Regions from separate parts of the Brassicibacter mesophilus genome, predicted to be linked through region 2. Evidence: riboswitches for the same ligand, from Rfam matches in the RefSeq annotation. Region 2 holds a riboswitch; each other region holds the start of a gene.
The links. A riboswitch is a leader RNA that binds a small molecule or an ion and turns the genes downstream of it on or off. The one in region 2 is predicted to bind molybdenum cofactor.
Positions count from the first base shown of each region.

Region 1 (3,282 bases), on a different contig from region 2:
CCTTTAGGCATATCTGGGGATAGAAATAGTGGAGCTTCTTCTCCAGTTACTTTGATATATCCGGTTTTAAATACTTCTGTTGTTTCATTTTTTTCTAGTCCATCACTTGATTTTATGTATATTCTGTCAAAGTTTTTACTATTAACAAATTGTTCCATAATTTCAGCACTCTTTACTGCTTTATCTACACTTTCATAGTATGTATAATCATACTGGTTAAGTATTTGTGTAGCTGTATCAAACACTATTAACTTCTGCGTCTCATCCTTTTCTATGTTCTTTATGATTTCAATTTCACTTAGATTTCTAACCCAATACATTGCTCTTTCATCTGGCACTACTATTCTTATAGGCTTGCTCTTTTCGTCTAACGGCTTTCCATCTATTTCGTATGCCAATATAACATCTCTGCTTTTTAAAACCTCACTAGGAACATCTATAGAGTATCCATCTCCTGCAACTAGTCTTATTCCAGCTAGGTCCTTCTGAGACTTATTGTATTTTTGAAGTATGGTTTCAAATAATGCTCCTGTAGCCTTATATTTCTTCTCTTCTCCACTTGAACTTATGGAAATGACATCCTTCGTCACTGGTTCTACGCTTTTTATTTCTTCTATGTTTAATACTATGACCTCATCCTGTAATCCTGATATAGCTATTATTTCAACATCTCCAACTACATCAATAGGTTCATTGCTCTTTGCACATGCCGCAATGGACAAAGCAAGTATTAAAGACATAATTAATATAACTAGCTTTTTCAAGCTTTTTACCCCCTTTTTATTTATTCATCTTCATATAGTTTGCTAATGAAAGGTTCACTCCGTTTACAACTGCTTCACTGCTTATTGTAGCTCCTGTAACGGCTACTATTTCATTTGGTCTTTCCGCTATTATTTTCACTGTCTTAAGCTGCCTATCTGCATTTTTGTTGTTAAATCTGTCCAGAAACCATTCCTCTGTTATATACCCTCCATATGCTTCTGTCTCATTATGACTTAGAATCTGTATATCTGTAACTTCATCTAAATCCATATCTATACTGGTTATCAGCTTAATGGTCCCTTTGTAACCCTTTACTCTAACAATCTGCACTATCTCTTCATTTTCATTTATAGTATTTAAAGCTTTATATACTCTTATAATATCTCTATTCTCATATTGCTTTAGCCTTGATACATTCTCATATTTGTCATCTAAATCATATGAAGAATATAACTGTATATAGCCAAAAAACAAAGATATACATAGTATGCCTGCTACAATTATAATTATCTGTCTCTTGCCTTTGAAAAAAATCACCCCCAAAAAACAAAAATAGCTTCCTCCATAGTAGAAGAAGCATATAATTTCATAAGCATAAAAATACAGAATGTTTATTATAACATCTGTTGAAAAATTTATGTCTTATTACTATCTCCTTTCCACAACGGGAGGCATGAAAGTTTCCAATCACACCCTGCCGGCTTGTTTACCATAGACTTAAGAATCAACAGGTACTTCAAGCTCGGAGACTTGTGTTTTCTTTTATATTATATTGTTTAAAATATTTTGTCAATATTGTAACAAGTTAACTACAAATCCACAATAACTAGTTAATACTACTTTTTACTTTTGACTCTTTTTAATCGAAAGAAATCCTCCCTTTCTTTTTCTTCAAGAACCTCTTGAATAAATTTTATTTGTGTTGTATACTTTGGAATCTGTATTTTTTCTAGTGCGTTAGCTCTCTTTTGCGTTTTTTCAATCTCCATTGCTAGTTTAAATACTGAATTCTCTATCTCTGCAAGTTCATATATAAGATATTTTACTTCAGTAAACTTAGCTATAGCTGTATCTAAAACTGGATTAGTCCTAAAAAAACCATATTGAGGATCAAGTTTTTCTTTCTCATATATCACCTTAGGAATTTCTACACCCATGACACTTTTTAACAAAATATCAAATTCTTCTTCTTTTGGTATTGAAAGTGAAATTTCTTCTACATTATTTACTCCAAGAGTTATATTTACAAATTCTAAAGCCCTATATGCCTCTTTAAATGTAATCGAAACTCTGTCTTGAACCTCTTTAGCTTTGTCTATAAGAGACATCATCTCTTTTATAAGAACAGTCCTTTTTTTATCTAGCAGCTCAAAGCCTTTTTTTGAGAACTCTAATGAGTTCTTAGCTTTTATAAGGTTCGATTTTGTTGGAGCAGCATTTATAGCCATATAAATACTTCCTTTCGCTATTTGTTTATATACTTCTCTATCAGCTTCGGATCAATTCTGTCTAGCTCTTCAACAGGAAGAATAGATAGTATCTCCCATGCTAAGTCTAACGTATCTTCTATATTTCTATTTTCATCGAAATCCTGATTAATGAACTTAGCTTCAAAAACTCTTCCGAACTCCATGTATTTTCTATCAGTTTCAGAAAGATCATCTTCTCCTATGATTTGAGATAGAGCTCTTACCTCCTGTACCTTCGAATATGACGAAAATAACTGATTTGCAACCTCAGGATGATCTTCACGTGTAAATCCTTCTCCTATTCCATCCTTCATCAGTCTAGAAAGAGACGGTAGAATATTTACTGGTGGATATACGTTTTTCTGATAAAGCTCTCTTCCTAAAACAATCTGACCCTCTGTTATATATCCAGTAAGGTCTGGAACTGGATGTGTGATATCATCATTAGGCATAGTTAAAATAGGTAACAGCGTTATAGAGCCATCTGTATCTTTTAACATTCCTGCTCGCTCATATAATGATGCTAGATCAGAGTAAAGATATCCTGGATACCCTTTTCTGCTAGGTACTTCCTCTCTTGCTGAAGAAACCTCTCTTAGTGCCTCACTATAGCTTGTTATGTCTGTCATTATGACTAATACATGCATGTTTTTTTCAAAAGCTAAATACTCAGCAGCAGTTAATGCACATCTAGGAGTTGTTATTCTCTCTGCTATAGGATCATTTGCATAGTTGACATACATTACTACCCTGTTTAGTGCTTCAGACTCATCAAAGCTTTTTTTAAAGAAATCGGCATCATCATGTTTAACTCCAATGGCTGCAAAAACTATGGCAAAGTCATTATCTGCATCAGAGCTTATTTTTGCTTGCCTTACAATCTGAGCTGCTAACTCATTATGAGGTAACCCGTTGCCTGAAAATATAGGTAGTTTTTGTCCTCTAATCAAAGTCATTAGTCCATCTATTGATGATATGCCAGTCTGGATATAGTTTCTAGGATATTTTCTAGCTACAGGATTCATCGGTCTTCCATTTATATTATAGG
Region 1 is NZ_JBNPXI010000008.1:71,796-75,077, forward strand. It holds gene HNR33_RS10590 (molybdopterin-dependent oxidoreductase) at 1-764, opposite strand, end outside; gene HNR33_RS10595 (RnfABCDGE type electron transport complex subunit G) at 781-1,302, opposite strand; molybdenum cofactor riboswitch at 1,402-1,525, opposite strand; gene HNR33_RS10600 (V-type ATP synthase subunit D) at 1,602-2,213, opposite strand; gene HNR33_RS10605 (V-type ATP synthase subunit B) at 2,231-3,282, opposite strand, start outside.
Region 1: another riboswitch for molybdenum cofactor. It lies ahead of HNR33_RS10595 (RnfABCDGE type electron transport complex subunit G); the one in region 2 lies ahead of HNR33_RS09510 (hypothetical protein).

Region 2 (3,282 bases):
AGGTATATCTGGAGGAGTATTTTTTGAAGTTATAGAGTTTACTTTAGATGAGCTATTTAACAGTAATAATCAACATGGATTAATAGATACTGATCTAGACATTATATTTAATATAATTGGTTCAATATTAGCAGGCTTATTTATGTCATATAAAAATAACAAAAAAAGAAGAAGCCAGTAACATATTCTAGCTACTGTAAATGCTACTGACTGTTAGTTCTATCATGTAATTTAATTCTTTCATAAATAAAATAAGCTATAACTCCACCAATAAAGCCAAACACCAGATGATTAACTGTTGCTATCTTAATTCCTAATAATAGAAAACCTCTAGGTAAATCAAATATTATTCCTAATATATAGTTTACTAATAACTTTGTCCAGTGTGCAAAAGCAGCAACTACACCTACTAATAACAGCTTTCTAGACTTATGTGATACAAAGCAAAATATCAAATCAACAGTTACACCAGGAAGAAAATACTTAAAAAATACAAAAGGACCTTCTTTTCCTAATCCAAACATTACTGCTAATATTCCTGCTATTGTCCCTGCTAATATTCCTGACATGCCCTTGTTATATCTTAAGCAGCAAAACATGAGTATTGCCATCCATATCGCACCTGAGTGCCCTGGGATATTTAATGGTATCTTTATTATTAACTTTGAAATTGCAATAAGAGCTCCACAAAATGTAACTGCTATTGTCTCTTTAAGTGATAATCCCCATAAATACTTAATATCTCTCTTTAATCCTACTTCTTTCAAGAATTCTCCACTCCCCTTTAGTATCTGAGACTTTTGATACTAACAGTGTAGGTACGCCCTTTAACATAACAGGTCTGAACCAGTCTCCTACATCAACCATATCATCCATCTCTGGTGAAAGCCCATCTTCTGTCACAATACGTTCAACACCACTCTTTTCTAATATTTCTCTAGCTGAATAGACTCCTTCCATGTCTCTAATACCTTTTAGCCATACAAATCTTCCATCATTACCTGATTTTCTTAACCCTACAGCTGCAAGTGCGCCGATTATACCGTCATTTGTACCTCCATGACCTGATAGATGGATATCAAATTTTTCTGCTAGATAAGCAGCTTTTTGCTGTTTCAGTACTTCACATTTTGCACTATTTCCAAATGCTATTATTTCATCAGTAATTTCTATACTTTCTGATATACAAAGTCCTGGATCAGAACCTTCTGCACACTCTCTTATTAAAAATTCACTGCAAAGCTTTATTAGCTCGTCCATGTCACAGTATTCATTATACAAGCCTATGCAAAGGGAACTATTGTGAGAAGTATACGGTATGTCTTTGGAAACAAAAAGCTGATGCCTAGTAATCCCAGTTATCTCCCCCCAATTATTGTCACTAAGCTCTTTTGCTAACATACGAGCTCTATATCCTGTTCCTCTTGTATTAAGGTTATCTGTATCATCAATTGCTATGTAAATCAACACATTATCACTCCTCTACAACAATCTTGATTATATCTTTAACCCAATCTTTTTTAGAAATCGCGTGTGTAGCTAGCTTAACAGTGCCATGATTTGTAATATCAAGTAAAGTTTCTTCATCTACTTGCTCTCTAGATAAATCTGCCTCTGTCCTCCATGCTCCTACAAATGTTATATTTGAAAAGTCATTTATCCCTGAATCTTTAAGAACATCTAACACTGATGGTCCTTCTTCTGTCTTTCCTTCTGCTTCCATAGTTTTTTTATCCATCGCATTTATATCTTCTATTGTATAACTCTTCATGAGCTTTTCGTTTAACATTACTTTCACAGTATAATCCTCAATTTCTCTACCTTCACCTTTATTTCCGTTTCCTGCTGAGCTTTGAGAACAGGCTGTCAAGCTAATCACTAATAGAAAAATAATTAAAAATAAGTTTCTTTTTTTCAAATCATCTACCTCCATTTTTAAAAATAAAACTGCTCTTTCTTCAGCGGAAAGAGCAGTATGATTTATAGTAGCATAATAATAAGCAAGTTTTATATAATCAAGCTATTTCTCCTTTCCACTTAGGGAGGCATCATCATTTCTAACAATACCCTATCGGTCTGTTTCCATAGTACAATACATTAGGTGTTACAGACTCGGAGCATATTTTTAACTTGATTATATTATACACTAATTCAGTATGTCAACAAAGCTATTATTATTCCTTGGATTTAAGAAACTTTGAAAACCAAGTGTTATTCTTTTTATTTTCTATCTTATGAACTTCGTCGATTTCTATATGAAATTTATTACAGATATCTAAAATATCATCTTGCATTTCACATGGAAATTCTGCTGCTGTTCCACAACTTGAGCTAACTTGTCTTGGAACAGGCATTAATTTTACGTTTATATTTTGCTGCTTTAATTCTTTTTCAAAGTTTAATGCATGATTTGTTGTATGAAATGTCACTATACAATAGTACTGATTCAATTATCTCACCTATTTTCTAATAGTTAAACAAAAATCATCTTCATTTTCTTTTACATCAACCTTTAATCCTTGGCCAGTTGCATATCTTTTTATATTCTCAACTGCAACCATTGCATCAACTAGCACTTCTAATACATCTGAATTATTTTCTTCCATAGCTCTTTTAGTCATAATAACTGGTTCGGGACAAGATCTTCCTCTAGCATCAACTATATTAGACATTAGCTTGACCTCCCTCTTTTTGAATAAGTACTTTTCTGTTTTTATTTACACTTGAAATAACAGATACTGCTATAGCAATAACAGCAATGAACCCTATTATTACAGCAATTTTACCATTTGCAGGCACTCCTTTTGGACTTGCTGCTAATCCAAAGTTATGTGCAAACGCAGCTCCAACTATAAGTCCTAATATAGTAACTGCTGCATCTGTATCGCCTTCTCCAGCTAGTATTGTTTGTCTAAGAGGACATCCTCCTAATAATACTGCAGTTAATCCAACTAATGCCATACCTAAAAAGTTCCAAACATGATCTGCATGAGCTATAGGTTGGCCTTCAAAGCCTATTTTGAAGGTTTCAAAGTTAAAGATCAAATTACCCAATAGTGCAAAAACAAAAATACCTATTAGTCCCCATAAAAAATGGAAATCTTTTATTAAAAATGCATCTCTAAATCCACCAGCTGTACATAGTCTAGTTCTTTGAAGTACCCCACCAACTAATAAACCAGCTATTAATGATATCGCTATAGGAGCTGCCATTGAGCCAGGTCCCTCTTGGCTAAATAGAATAAAGCTAGGTCCTACTATTAGTAGCACTAATAGTACAAT
Region 2 is NZ_JBNPXI010000007.1:36,304-39,585, forward strand. It holds gene HNR33_RS09495 (DUF2238 domain-containing protein) at 1-181, shown strand, start outside; gene HNR33_RS09500 (hypothetical protein) at 204-767, opposite strand; gene HNR33_RS09505 (hypothetical protein) at 736-1,470, opposite strand; gene HNR33_RS09510 (hypothetical protein) at 1,475-1,918, opposite strand; molybdenum cofactor riboswitch at 2,011-2,130, opposite strand; gene HNR33_RS09515 (putative Se/S carrier protein) at 2,175-2,450, opposite strand; gene HNR33_RS09520 (sulfurtransferase TusA family protein) at 2,460-2,672, opposite strand; gene yedE (YedE family putative selenium transporter) at 2,665-3,282, opposite strand, start outside.

Region 3 (3,282 bases), on a different contig from region 2:
TTGCTGAAATAATAGTATTTACAATGGCTTTTCCTAACTTTAGCAATAAAAAATCCACCTATAAAGTGTATATGATGGGATTGGCTGGCGGTGCTATAGGAGTACTGTTAAATTCAGTAACAAATATCTTTACAATAGGCGAAGGTGCTGCTATGATTGAATTCTATCCAACATACACTGCTATTTCTACATTGAGAATTGGCAATTTTCTACAAAGAATAGAAGTAATTGCTGCACTTGTATTTACCTTGGGAGGATTTATTAAATTAAGCATTTATTTATTAGCTGCTTGTAATGGAATAAGTAAACTGTTTGGGTGTAAGGATTACAGATTTCTAGTAGTACCTATTGGGCTTTTGTTTGCTAATTTAGCCTATCTAGTATTTGATAGTGCAATGTCTTATCTTGAATGGGATACTAAAATATGGAAATATTATGCGTTTACTTATCAAGTAATATTGCCTGTTATGATACTTATTGCTGCAAAATCAAAAAAGAGAAAGACAGAGAAGAACTTAGCTAATTAAAACCCCACGAGTATTCTACTAGTGGGGTTTTAATTCATTTGAAAGATACTTATTAAACATCTTTGTTTTTTAAGAGAAAGGTAAAATACTTAGGTAATATATGAATGAATACTATCCTTCTTAGTATTTACCAAATCCTCCGCCATAGCAGCTACAGAATAAAACAACTAGTAATAAGAAAAAGAATAGTAATTCACTACCTATACCACCATATCCTCCACATTGACCTTCAGCCATGAAAGTACCTCCTTTTAAATTGATTACCTATTTCTAAGGTTAATATATACTATGTTTATGTGCACAATACTGTGATTGTCCTTTCAACATATATTTTTGAAAATTTGACATAATATAAAATTTGCTATAATATTCAGATATATCGAGATTTACTCCGAGTTTTTTTTCCTGTGGATATATTATTTATGGAAGAAAGACCGATAGGGTATAGTTGGAAACGGGTATGCCTCCCATTGTGGAAAGGAGTTAATGCTCATATCGGATTAATATCATAGGTTTATATATTATTGCTTATAATAGTTGTGATATTGTTTTTATGAGTAGAATTTTGAAATAAAGTATCATGCATTCTGCTTACTAATGTATATAGAAAATAACTCTATGGGAATACCTTCCAATAGTCGATTTCTAGATTGATAAAGGGGGTATAAAAAATGAGCAATGGTTTCTTTAAAATCAAAGAACCAGCTAATGAGATTGTAAGGGAGTACGCACCAGATAGTGAAGAAAGAGCTAAGCTTAAAGTAAAACTAATGGAGCTTAAAAACCAAGAGATCGAGATTCCTCTTATTATAGGAGGAAAAGAGGTAAAAACAGGGAATATAGGATATTGTACTATTCCTCATGAGCATAAGCATATACTTGCTAAATACCATATTGCTGGAAAGAAAGAATTGGAGATGGCCATAGCAGCTTCTTTTGAAGCCAAGAAAAATTGGCAGGAAATGTCTTGGGAGCATAGATCCTCAATTTTTCTTAAAGCAGCTGAATTAATATCAGGCCCTTGGAGAGCCACTATGAATGCTGCCACAATGTTAGGTCAAAGTAAAACTGCTTATCAAGCAGAAATTGATTCAGCATGTGAATTAATTGACTTTCTAAGATTTAATGTGTATTTTGCTCAAAGCATATATGAAGACCAACCTATATCGACTAAAGAGATATGGAATAGAATAGACTATAGACCACTTGAAGGGTTTGTACTAGCAATAACTCCATTTAATTTCACTGCTATTGGAGGCAATCTTGCAGTGGCACCTGCTATTCTTGGAAATGTAGTTAATTGGAAGCCAGCGTCAACAGCCGTATATTCTAATTATTTTGTAATGAAGCTTCTTCAAGAAGCTGGGCTGCCAGATGGAGTGATAAATTTCATTCCTAGCAGTGGAAATGATATTGCAAAGTACATGATGGATAGTGAGCACCTTGCAGGTATCCATTTTACGGGCTCAACAAAGGTCTTTAACACAATGTGGAAACAAGTGGCTGATAATCTTGATAAGTATAAAAGCTATCCTAGACTTGTAGGAGAAACAGGAGGTAAAGATTTTATATTTGTACATAAATCCGCTGATATTAATGCTTTGACTACTGCATTGATTCGAGGGGCTTTTGAATATCAGGGGCAAAAATGCTCAGCAGCTTCTAGGGCATATATTCCCAAAAGCATGTGGACAGATTTAAGAGAAAAAATATTAGAAGAAATGAAGACCATAAAAATAGGTAGTGTTGAAGATTTTACTAACTTTATGGGTGCTGTAATCGATAAGAAGGCTTTTAACAATATTAAATCATATATAGAATACGCAGAAGATGCTTCTGATGCTGATATACTCTATGGTGGAAAATGTGATGATTCTATTGGATATTTTATTGAACCGACAATAATTGTAACTAGTAATCCTAAATTTAAAACCATGAGTGAAGAAATATTTGGACCTGTTCTTACTTTATATATTTACGAAGATGAAAAATTTGAAGAAACTTTAGCGATTTGTGATACTACTTCTCAGTATGGATTGACAGGTGCAGTTTTTGCTCAGGATAGAAGTGCAATACTTACAATGGAGCGTCTATTAGGTTATACAGCTGGAAACTTTTATATAAATGATAAACCTACTGGAGCAGTAGTTGGACAACAACCCTTTGGAGGGGCAAGAAGCTCAGGAACAAATGATAAAGCAGGAAGCAAGTTAAATATGATGAGATGGATAAATCCGAGAACTATAAAAGAAACCTTTAATCCTTCAAAGTCATATGGCTACGTTTTTATGCAAGATAAATAGTGTTTGTTCTTATTCAGTATATAAAGACGAAAAGGATCTCAATATTGAGATCCTTTTCGTTTTCTTACATATCAAATAGTACTACTTATTAGTGTTATAATAAGTAAAAGGAGGAAGTCAATTATGGAGTCAGTTCAAAGAAAAAAAATTATTTCATTAGTCCCTTCTATTACTGAGATTATTTACTATTTAGGACTAGAAGAACAGCTTGTAGGTGTTACAGAACACTGTAATTACCCTAGGGAAGCTGTAAATAAAGAGAAAATTGGAACATTTGGCAAACCAGAATTAGAAAAAATACTTACGATTAATCCAGATGTTGTTTTAGCTGATAAATCAGTACACAAAAAGACTATAGATGAACTAATTAAAAACAATATTGAAATTATTGCATTTACCAATTCAAATTTAGAAGAAGTTTTTAATAGTATGTATGAAATAGGAAAAGTTTG
Region 3 is NZ_JBNPXI010000003.1:43,787-47,068, forward strand. It holds gene HNR33_RS05125 (GerAB/ArcD/ProY family transporter) at 1-527, shown strand, start outside; molybdenum cofactor riboswitch at 905-1,026, shown strand; gene pruA (L-glutamate gamma-semialdehyde dehydrogenase) at 1,199-2,830, shown strand; gene HNR33_RS05135 (ABC transporter substrate-binding protein) at 2,954-3,282, shown strand, end outside.
Region 3: another riboswitch for molybdenum cofactor. It lies ahead of pruA (L-glutamate gamma-semialdehyde dehydrogenase); the one in region 2 lies ahead of HNR33_RS09510 (hypothetical protein).